DNA from 3 places in the Streptomyces sp. CAU 1734 genome. Region 2 is predicted to be linked to each of the others. Evidence: riboswitches for the same ligand, from Rfam matches in the RefSeq annotation. Region 2 holds a riboswitch; each other region holds the start of a gene.

What was found. Region 2 has a riboswitch for cobalamin ahead of AAFN69_RS30645 (ABC transporter substrate-binding protein). Riboswitches for the same ligand answer to the same signal wherever they lie in the genome.
Region 1: linked by a shared signal. The riboswitch ahead of AAFN69_RS24720 (cobalamin biosynthesis protein) and the one ahead of AAFN69_RS30645 (ABC transporter substrate-binding protein) in region 2 are both predicted to bind cobalamin.
Region 3: linked by a shared signal. The riboswitch ahead of AAFN69_RS30950 (DUF4430 domain-containing protein) and the one ahead of AAFN69_RS30645 (ABC transporter substrate-binding protein) in region 2 are both predicted to bind cobalamin.

The regions. Positions count from the first base shown of each region.
Region 1 covers NZ_JBDQQP010000013.1:54,267-57,532, forward strand. Annotated here, with positions in the region: gene AAFN69_RS24710 (inorganic phosphate transporter) at 132-1,391, shown strand; gene AAFN69_RS24715 (hypothetical protein) at 1,404-1,628, shown strand; cobalamin riboswitch at 1,796-1,934, shown strand; gene AAFN69_RS24720 (cobalamin biosynthesis protein) at 2,051-3,010, shown strand; gene AAFN69_RS24725 (cobyric acid synthase) at 3,015-3,266, shown strand, end outside.
Region 2 covers NZ_JBDQQP010000020.1:108,402-111,667, forward strand. Annotated here, with positions in the region: gene AAFN69_RS30635 (amino acid permease) at 1-698, shown strand, start outside; gene AAFN69_RS30640 (M67 family metallopeptidase) at 769-1,191, shown strand; cobalamin riboswitch at 1,185-1,331, shown strand; gene AAFN69_RS30645 (ABC transporter substrate-binding protein) at 1,374-2,357, shown strand; gene AAFN69_RS30650 (iron ABC transporter permease) at 2,438-3,266, shown strand, end outside.
Region 3 covers NZ_JBDQQP010000021.1:26,468-29,733, reverse strand. Annotated here, with positions in the region: gene AAFN69_RS30960 (tetratricopeptide repeat protein) at 1-38, opposite strand, end outside; gene AAFN69_RS30955 (hypothetical protein) at 35-475, opposite strand; gene AAFN69_RS30950 (DUF4430 domain-containing protein) at 839-1,324, opposite strand; cobalamin riboswitch at 1,468-1,605, opposite strand; gene AAFN69_RS30945 (cold shock domain-containing protein) at 1,828-2,241, opposite strand; gene AAFN69_RS30940 (DEAD/DEAH box helicase) at 2,888-3,266, opposite strand, start outside.

The DNA of each region.
Region 1 (3,266 bases), on a different contig from region 2:
AGCCCCTCCGGACGGAAGCGGAAGGAAAAACCCCGCATGGGGACACCCCGAATCCGACCCCAGTTCACCTTCCGTTCACCCAGGTTACTTACGTTCGCCGGGCCACTGACGTCCAAAGATTGCCTGGGTAAATGGAACACATCACGCTGCTGCTCGCGATTGTGATCGTGACGGCTCTCGTGTTCGATTTCACGAACGGTTTCCACGACACCGCCAACGCGATGGCGACGACCATCTCGACCGGCGCGATGAAGCCCAAGTCCGCGGTGGCCATGTCCGCCGTGCTCAACCTCGTCGGCGCGTTTCTCTCGGTGGAGGTCGCCAAGACGATCTCCAGCGGAATCGTCAACGAGTCAGGCATAACACCAGAAGTGATCTTCGCGGCGCTCGTCGGCGCCATCCTCTGGAATCTTCTGACCTGGCTGGTCGGCCTGCCGTCCAGCTCCTCGCACGCCCTCATGGGCGGCCTGATCGGCGCCACGATCGCCTCGGTCGGCGTCAGCGGAGTCAACGGCGGCACCGTCGTCACCAAGGTGCTGATCCCCGCGATCGCCGCCCCCCTGGTCGCCGGCATCGGCGCGTACCTCGCCTCCCGGCTGACCTACAAGCTCGGTCAGAAGACCGATGAGAAGGCCACCGCGAAGGGCTACCGCGCCGGTCAGATTGCCTCGGCCGGTCTGGTCTCGCTGGCGCACGGCACCAATGACGCGCAGAAGACGATGGGCATCATCACGCTGGCCCTGGTCGCCGGCAATGTGCTCGCCCCCGGCTCGAACCCCCCGATGTGGGTCATCGTCTCCGCCGGTGTCGCCATCGCGCTCGGCACCTACCTCGGCGGCTGGCGCATCATCCGCACCATGGGCAAGGGCCTGACCGACCTCCAGCCGCAGCAGGGCTTCGCCGCCCAGACCAGCGCGGCCAGCGTCATCCTCGCCTCCTCCAACCTCGGCTTCTCGCTCTCAACCACGCACTCCTGCTCCGGCGCGGTGATGGGTGCCGGTCTGGGCCGCAAGGGCGGTGTGGTCCGCTGGTCCACCGCCACCCGGATGTTCGTCGCCTGGGGTCTGACCCTCCCGGCCGCCGGTCTGGTGGCCGCGGGCTCCGAGTACGTGACCAAGCAGGGCGACTGGGGCGTCGCCGTCGTCGCCGCCTTCCTGGTCCTGTCGTCCGCCGCGATCTGGATCTACTCCCGCCGCCAGGTGGTCGACCACACCAACGTCAACGAGGTCGACGAGACGGGCGAGCAGCCCGGCGTCGTGACCACCGCCATCGCGGCCGTCACCCCGCCCCCGGCCGGCCAGGTCGCCGTCCACGACGACTTCAAGACCACCATCCCCTCCCCCACGGCCAACGCCTCCGAGAACGGCCCGGCCAGCCCGGCCGCGGTGTAAGGACAGATCCGTATGAAAATCGACTGGGCAGCCCTCGGCTCCGTCTTCGGCGTGAGCCTCGTCGCCACCGTCGCTCTGGTGGGCCTCTTCGTCATGGGCATCATCGGACTGAGCAAGCAGGCCCCGGCCGACGGCCAAGGCGGTTCCTCCGTGGCCCTGGCCCGGACCGGCGCGTACGCCTGCTTCGCGGCCTGCCTGGCCGCGGTGAGCTACGGGATCTACCTGATCGTCACCTGATACGGCGATCCGGCGGCTGAGCGTGTGCGTGTCACACCGCGGCCGCCGTCCGTCCCGGCCGGCGGGCCGGTCACCTTCTGCGGGGGTGACCGGCCCGTTTGTCATTTCCGCCGGTGGGGTGTGGGCCGCAGCACACTGTCCCGCCGCAGGTCAACGGCAGGTTGACGGGTGTTCTCGCCGCGTGGTGGACTGCCCGGGCCATTACGGCGGCAGCAGAGGAAGCCGGTGCAAATCCGGCGCGGTCCCGCCACTGTCACCGGGAGAGATCCCGGAAGCCAGGAACTCTCGCCGCCGATCAGTCGAACCAGGGCGCGGACACCCTGAGTGAGGACACGAAGCCATGCCCGGCCGCGGTTCAGCCCCTGCCCCAGTGACACCCCCGGCATCACGGGCCGCCCGGACCGGAACCGCGGTCTGAGCGGATGCGTGCCGACCGGGTATTCGCGTACGGCGCCACCGCCGGTCTCATCGGCGATCTGCTGCTCGGCGACCCCCGCCGGGGGCATCCGGTCGCCGCGTTCGGCCGGGCCGCCGGCGCCGTCGAACAGGCTCTGTGGCGGGACCACCGGGGCTGGGGCGCACTGCACACCGCCGTCTGCGCGGGCGGTACCGTCGCCGCCGCCGCGCTGCTCGCGCGCGGGGTGCGCCGGAGTCCCGCGCTCTCCGCGGCGCTGACCGCCGGCACCACCTGGACCGTCCTCGGCGGTACGTCGCTGGCCCGCGAGGCCCGCACCATCGGGGCCGCTCTCACCGCCGGTGATGTGACGGCCGCCCGGGCGCGGCTGCCGCATCTGTGCGGGCGCGACCCGCAGTCGCTGGACGAGCGGGGGATCGCGCGCGCCGTGGTCGAGTCCGTCGCCGAGAACACCTCCGACGCCGTCGTGGGCGCCCTGGTGTGGGGGACCCTCGCCGGTGTGCCCGGACTGGCCGGTTTCCGGGCGGTGAACACCCTGGACGCGATGGTGGGGCACAAATCCCCCCGGTACCGGCGATTCGGCTGGGCCTCGGCGCGGCTGGACGATGTCGTGGGATGGCCCGGTGCCCGGCTGACGGCCGGGCTCGCGGTGCTCGCGGGCGGGGACCCGGTGCGGGCCGTACGGGCCTGGCGGGCCGACGCGCACCGCCATCCGAGCCCCAACGCCGGACCGGTGGAGGCGGCCTTCGCGGGCGCCCTGGGCGTACGGCTGGGCGGCACTCTCGCGTACGGCGGCCGGGTCGAGCACCGGCCGGTGCTCCACGGGGAGGGGCGGCCGGTGGAGGCCGCCGACATCGAACGGGCGGTCCGGCTGTCGCGGCGGGTGAGTGTGCTGGCGCTGGGCGCCGGTCTCGCGGGACGGCTGCTGTGGCGGCGTGTGGTGCGGACCGACAGGGAAGGGAAGTGACCCGGTGAACGGGCGCGGACGGGGCGGCGGGCTGCTGGTCGCCGGTACGACATCCGATGCGGGCAAGAGCGTGGTCACCGCCGGGATCTGCCGCTGGCTGGTGCGGCGCGGGGTGAAGGTGGCCCCCTTCAAGGGGCAGAACATGTCCCTCAATTCCTTTGTGACCCGGGAGGGCGCGGAGATCGGCCGGGCGCAGGCGATGCAGGCGCAGGCCGCCCGGGCCGAGCCGAGCGCGCTGATGAATCCGGTGCTGCTG
Region 2 (3,266 bases):
CCAAGGCGATCAACACCGTGCCGATCCGGATCGCCGTCTTCTACATCGGCGCGCTGATCATGATCCTGTCGGTAGTCTCCTGGACCAACTTCCAGCCCGGTGTCTCCCCCTTCGTCGCCGCCTTCGACGAGATGGGCCTCCAGGTCGGCGCGGCCATCGTGAACTTCGTCGTGCTCACCGCCGCGCTGTCGTCCTGCAACTCCGGCATGTACTCCACCGGCCGGATGCTGCGCGACCTCGCGCTCAACAGCCAGGGCCCGAAGATCTTCACCCGGCTGACCCGCAACGGCACCCCGCTGATCGGCACCACCTTCTCGGCAGGGCTGATGCTGATCGGTGTCTGGATCAACTACCAGTGGCCCGGCGACGCCTTCAACAAGATCGTCTCCTTCGCCACCATCTCCGGCATGTGGGCCTGGATCATGATCCTGGCCAGTCACATCCGCTACCGGGCCAAGGCCGACCGCGGCGAGGTGGCGCAGTCCTCCTTCAAGGCCCCCGGAGCCCCCTGGACGAGCTGGTTCGCGCTCGCCTTCATCGGCATGGTGATCGTGCTCATGGGGATCGACAAGGACGCGCGGATCTCGCTCTACTGCGCCCCCGTCTGGGCGCTGGGGCTGGCCGTCGCCTACCTCGTACTGAAGAAGAAGGACCCGCAGGGCGCGGCGTTCAGCAAGGCCGGCGCGGGCAGGGGCTGACCCTCGCGCGGACGGACGGCCCGGGGCACCGCCCCGGGCCGCCCGCGGCGGGCTGCTTATCCTGATCGGCATGCTGACGCTGACCCAGGCTCTCTTCGACCAGATCGTGGCGCACTCCCGCGCGGACCACCCGGATGAGGCATGCGGCGTGGTCGCGGGCCCGGCGGGCACCGACCGGCCCGAGCGGTTCATCCCCATGCTGAACGCCGCCCGCTCGCCCACGTTCTACGAGTTCGACTCGGCGGATCTCCTCAAGCTCTACCGGGAGATGGACGACAACGACGAAGAGCCGGTGATCATCTACCACTCGCACACCGCGACCGAGGCGTACCCGTCCCGTACGGACATCTCGTACGCGAATGAACCCGGCGCCCACTACGTCCTGGTCTCCACCGCCGACAACGACGACGCGGGCCCCTTCCAGTTCCGCTCCTTCCGGATCGTCGCCGGTGAGGTGAGCGAGGAAGAGGTCAAGATCGTGGCTGCATACTGATCCCGTCGGAAGATCCGACAAGTGGGCGGCTGGACCCAGGAAGCCGGTGCGAATCCGGCGCGGTCCCGCCACTGTGACCGAGCGCTCCCGTCCGCGGGGCGCTCGCCAGCCAGGAACTGACCTGCCGCCTTCTCCCAGCACCAAGGGGACGTGGAAATCCCCGGAGGAGGCCGTACCCCGTCATGTCCAGGCGCCGTTCCGCCCTGATGTCCGCCGCGCTGCTGCTCCCGCTCGCCCTCACCGGCTGCGGTGGTGAGACCGAGAAGAAGACCGATGCCGCGAAGCCGGCCCCCGGATTCCCGTACACCGTCGACAACTGCGGTGTGAAGACCACCTACCAGGCGCCCCCGAAGCGGGCCGTGACCATGAACCAGCACGTCACCGAGGTCATGCTGGAGCTCGGTCTGGAGAAGTCCCTGGTCGGCACCGCCTATCTCGACGACCAGGTGCTGCCGGAGTACGCGAAGGCGTACGCCGCGATACCCGTACTCGCCAAGGAGTACCCCTCCAAGGAGAAGCTGCTCGCCGCCAACCCCGACTTCGTCTACGGCGGCTACGCGAGCGCCTTCGAGGCCAAGGACGGCCGGACCCGCCAGGAGCTGAAGAAGTCCGGCATCGACAGCCGCCTCAATCTGGAGTACTGCACCAAGTCGAAGACCACCCTGGACGATGTGTACCGGGAGGTCGACGAGGTCGGCCGCACCTTCGGCGCCGGTGACCGGGCGAAGAAGTGGATCGAGGCGTCACGGGCCTCCGTCGCCGCGACCGGCGAGAAGCTGAAGGGGCGGAAGGCCGTCTCCGTCTTCGTGTACGACAGCGGCGACAAGACCGCCTTCACGGCCGGCGGCAAGGGCATCGGCAATGAGCTGATCACCCGCGCGGGCGGCCGGAATGTCTTCGCCGACCTCGACAAGACCTTCGGCGACGCCACCTGGGAGCAGGTGGTGGCCCGCAAGCCCGAGATCGTCGTGATCTACGACTACGGCAAGACCAGCGTCGAGCAGAAGAAGCAGCGGCTGCTGGAGGACCCGGCGCTCCGCGATGTCCCGGCGATCAAGAACAAGCGGTTCGCCGTGCTGCCGCTCTCCGACGCGGTCGTCGGGGTCCGGATGCCCGACGCCATCACCAAGCTGGCCGCGCAGCTCGCGCCGGAGACCGCGCGGTGACCTCCGACGTCTCCTCCCGGCCGCCGCTCGTGAAGGAGGGGCGGCCGGGGGCGGCGCCCCGGGCGGGTGCCGCCGCCCGGCTGCGGTACCCGGCCGTGGTCACCGGCCTGCTGGCCGCCCTCGCGGCGGCCGTCGTGGCCGGTCTGGCCGCCGGCTCCGTCTCCATCCCGCCCGGACAGGTGATCGAGGCCCTGCTGCCGGGGGCGGCGCCGAGCCCCTTCCGGACGATCGTCGTCGATGTACGGCTGCCCCGGGTGCTGCTCGGCGCGGCCGTCGGCGCCGGGCTCGCCGTGGTCGGCACGGTCCTCCAGGCGCTGGTACGGAACCGGCTCGCCGACCCGTTTCTGCTCGGGATCTCCTCCGGGGCGTCCACCGGCGCGGTCGTGGTGCTCACCCTCGGGGTCGGGGCCACCACCGCCGTCGCGATGCCCGCCGGGGCGTTCGCCGGGGCGCTGGTCGCGCTGGCCCTCGTCTACGGACTGGCCCGCGGCGGCGGCACGATGAGCGGCACCCGGCTGGTGCTGGCCGGTGTGACCGTCTCGTACATCCTCTCCGCCGTCACCACCCTCGTACTGGTCGCCTCCGCGCGGCCCGAGCACTTCCGCGAGGCGCTCTACTGGTCGCTGGGCGGGCTCGGCAGCGCCCGCTGGGACACCCTCTGGGCGCCCGGCATCGTGGTCTGCCTGGGGCTGCCGCTGCTGCTCTCACTCGCCCGGCCGCTGGATCTGCTGCTGGTGGGGGAGGAGGGGGCGACCGTGCTCGGCCTCGATGTCGCCCGCTTCCGGGCCGCCGTCTTCGTCCTGGTCTCGCTGATCACCGCGGTACTCGTCTCGGCGAGCGGCGCGGTCGGCTTCATCGGCCTGATGGTCCCCCACGCGGCCCGGCTGCTGGTCGGCGCCACCCACCGGG
Region 3 (3,266 bases), on a different contig from region 2:
CGCCCGGCCCCGGCGGCGGAATCCGGTCCCCCGCTCACCCCCGGTGGTTCTCCGTCACATCGCCGCCCGCGACGACGGACCGTCCCTCGTCCCGCACCGTGACGCTGTGCACCGTGACATGGGTGATGCGGTTGATGATCTGCTCCCGCTGCCGCTCCTCGGGGATCCGGGGCGCGAGCTCGTCGCGGACCAGGGCGATCACGGCTTCCCGGGCCTCGGGGTGGTCGCGGAGCAGCATCCGGAAGTTGTTCTGCCAGTCCTCGGCCAACTGCTCCCGGCGGAGGGCGACCCGGTCATCGGCCGGGGTGTCCGCGGCGGCGGCCTCGATGGCCCGGGCGTCCTCGTCGAGGGCGAGCGCGATGCTCTCGGTCCGCCCCTGCGGAGTGAAGCGCTGCCAGAGACCTATCACCGCCTGGCGGGCCTCGGCCCATGCCTCGGCGGTGATCGCGGACACCACGGCGGTTCCCGCTGCCAACAGCAAAGGATCCACATCTGCCCCCTGTGACCTTGGCGCGTGGCTGAAACTGTAGCCCGTTTCCATCGCTGAAATCCGGTATGCCGGAAGATTGGTGACCCTGGGGCGAAAGGGGCCGGTGATGCCGTGCCGGCGGAGCCTCACCGCGCTCACCAGCGCGTCGAACAGGGGGTGTTCGAGCTGTGGGCGACCGGCCGGCGGTGCGCCGGTCCGGCCCCGGGCGAGGGGGCGGACCGGCGCACCCGGCCGGGCCGTCTCGCACGGATCGGGCTGGACCGGGGAGCGGGGGCGCCACCCGGGCCGCCGGGCCCGGGTGGCCTGCGTGCCGGGCACGCGAGCCCGGCAAGATCCGTGAGAGACGGCCTAGAAGGCGGTCCAGGTGAAGGCGACCTTGTCGCCGGCGTTCAGCTTGAACTGGCAGCCGCCGACCGGGGTGGAGACACCGTTCACGGAGATGTTCCAGTACGCGGAGGGGCCGCCGCTGACACCCTTGACGCTCTCGACGAAGTAGTCGTCGAAGGAGGGGTACCAGGTGCCGTCCCAGGTGAAGTGTCTCTTCCGCGCGGCGTCGTCGAGCGCCGCGGTCGGCGTGGGCACGGGGGTGGCGTACTGCCCGCCATTGGTGCCGTCACACTTGTGGGTGCCGCCCGTCGCGGGGGTCACGTCGTGGCCCTTGGTGCGGATGCTCCCCTTGAAGAGCCTGCCCTCGGGGCCCTGCACGGTGAGGGTGACCCTGACGGGCTTGTTGGTGTCGACGGTCCCGGTGGTGGCGACGGCGGGGGTCGCGGTGAGGGTGAGGCCGAGTACTGCGGCGGATATCACGGCACGGCGGGCGAGTGTCTGGCGCACGGTGGGGCCTTTCGGGCAGGGGGTCCGCCGCACGACCCCACACGACCCGGGATCCGTCCGGTTCCGGTCCGCCGGTGGGCGGGCCGGGCACCGGGGTGCCGGTGGATCGGGGGCTCCGCGCTGCAGACCGTGACAGTGGGAAGCGACGCGCGCGGCACACCGGGCGGTCCGGCTCGCAGCGCGGGAGCGCTGCTCACGGTTGCAGGTCAGCGCCGGATTCCCACCGGCTTTCCCCGACGTGTGCGCATGAAATTGTCCACCCCGGTACGGACCGGAGCAGACGCATCGTAGCCCGAACATCGCGGTGTACCAGGGGATTTGGCGTACTTCGCCGCGGCGGACGGCGGCCGGGCCGGGAAGCGGGAGCACGGCAGGGCGGCGGAACGCGGCGGAACCGGGAGTGCGACAGGGGCGCAACGCGGCGGAACCGGGCGCCGTCAGGGCACCCGGTTCCGGTTCACTTCACTCTCCCGCACTCGGCTCGGCCCGGCGGGCAAGGCCGGTCAGCCCTCGGTCCAGCCGTGGCGCTTGCCGAACTGCACCATCTCATTGCGGATCCGCAGAATCTGATCCCCGGTCAGCGAGGGCACGGCCGCGAGAAGGAGCTCGGTCACATCCCGCGAGAATTCACTGACACTGAGCACATCGCACATGGGATCCTCGCCGTCCAGATGCCTGGCCGCGGCCGGCACCGCGGGAGCGGCGCCCACGGCCCCCTTCGCGAGCCGGACGGACGACGCCTTCAGACCGCGGTCACCCATCTCGATCTCGAATTCGACCGCGACACCCGAATGCACCTGCGACTCGGGCATCAGCATGTCGTTCACATGAAGGAATACATCCTCCCCGCCGTGATCGGGAGCGATGAATCCATAACCCCGTACACCGTCGAAACGCACCACACGACCAGCTACCACGACAACCCCCAACAAGCATCGGGCCCCGTGCCCGATGAACCATTGCCCGATGATAGCGGGGCGGCATCCCGACCGCGATATGCGGAGCCCCGGCGCACGGGCGCGAGAGGGCCCTCGGCGGCACCGCCGCCCGCCGGGACGCCCGTGCCGGACTTCGTCGCCCGGCAGGGCGGCGGCGGGCCGGTGGGGCGGCTCACAGGGGGCGTACGGGGGTCTCCGCGAGCCCCGGCCGGGCCGCCGCCCGCCCGCCCCGGCGTCCGGCGGAACACGTGCGGCGCACCGGGAAGACGCCGACGGGTACGGCTGATTCGCCCGTTTCCCCCGCCGGAATGCATGACCGCGAAAGCGATCCGGCCGGACGGGAGGACAGCGGGCGGGAAAGCCGGATTCCGCCCCGCATCGGGCGATGAATCCGGTGCAGCCATATTCGGCATTCCGGCCCTTACGAGCCGGAGCTCATCATCCTCTTTCAGTACCGCGTCAATACCGGGTCACCGATGAGACGGCAAGGGACGGTACTCGGCAGAGGCGGCCATTGCCGCAAACGCGGACAGGACGCCTCGGCGAGACGTCCTGTCGGGGGCTCTCCCCGGCGGGTGCCGGAGAGAGCCGTACGGCATCGGGCCCCGGCCGGGGCCCCGGTGGATCAGGCGCTGCGGCGGACCCGCGCGGCCTTGCGGGCCTCGGCGGTCTGGCGCGACTCCGCCGTGCGGCGGGAGGTGCCGGCGGCGCGGCCGGGCTGGCCCGGGCGGGTGCCCCGGCCGCGGAACGGCGCTCCGCCGCGCTGCTTGGGCCGCTGGACCACGGGCGCGCTGACGGTCACCGGTACACCGGAGGGGGCCTGCGCGCCGGTGATACGGCTCAGTTCGGCCTCGCCCGAGCGGACCTGGGTGGTCTGGGGGGCGATACCGGCGTCCGACATCAGCCGGTTCATCTCGCGGCGCTGCTCGGGCAGGACGAGGGTGACGACCAGTCCGGACTCACCGGCCCTGGCGGTACGGCCGCCGCGGTGCAGATAGTCCTTG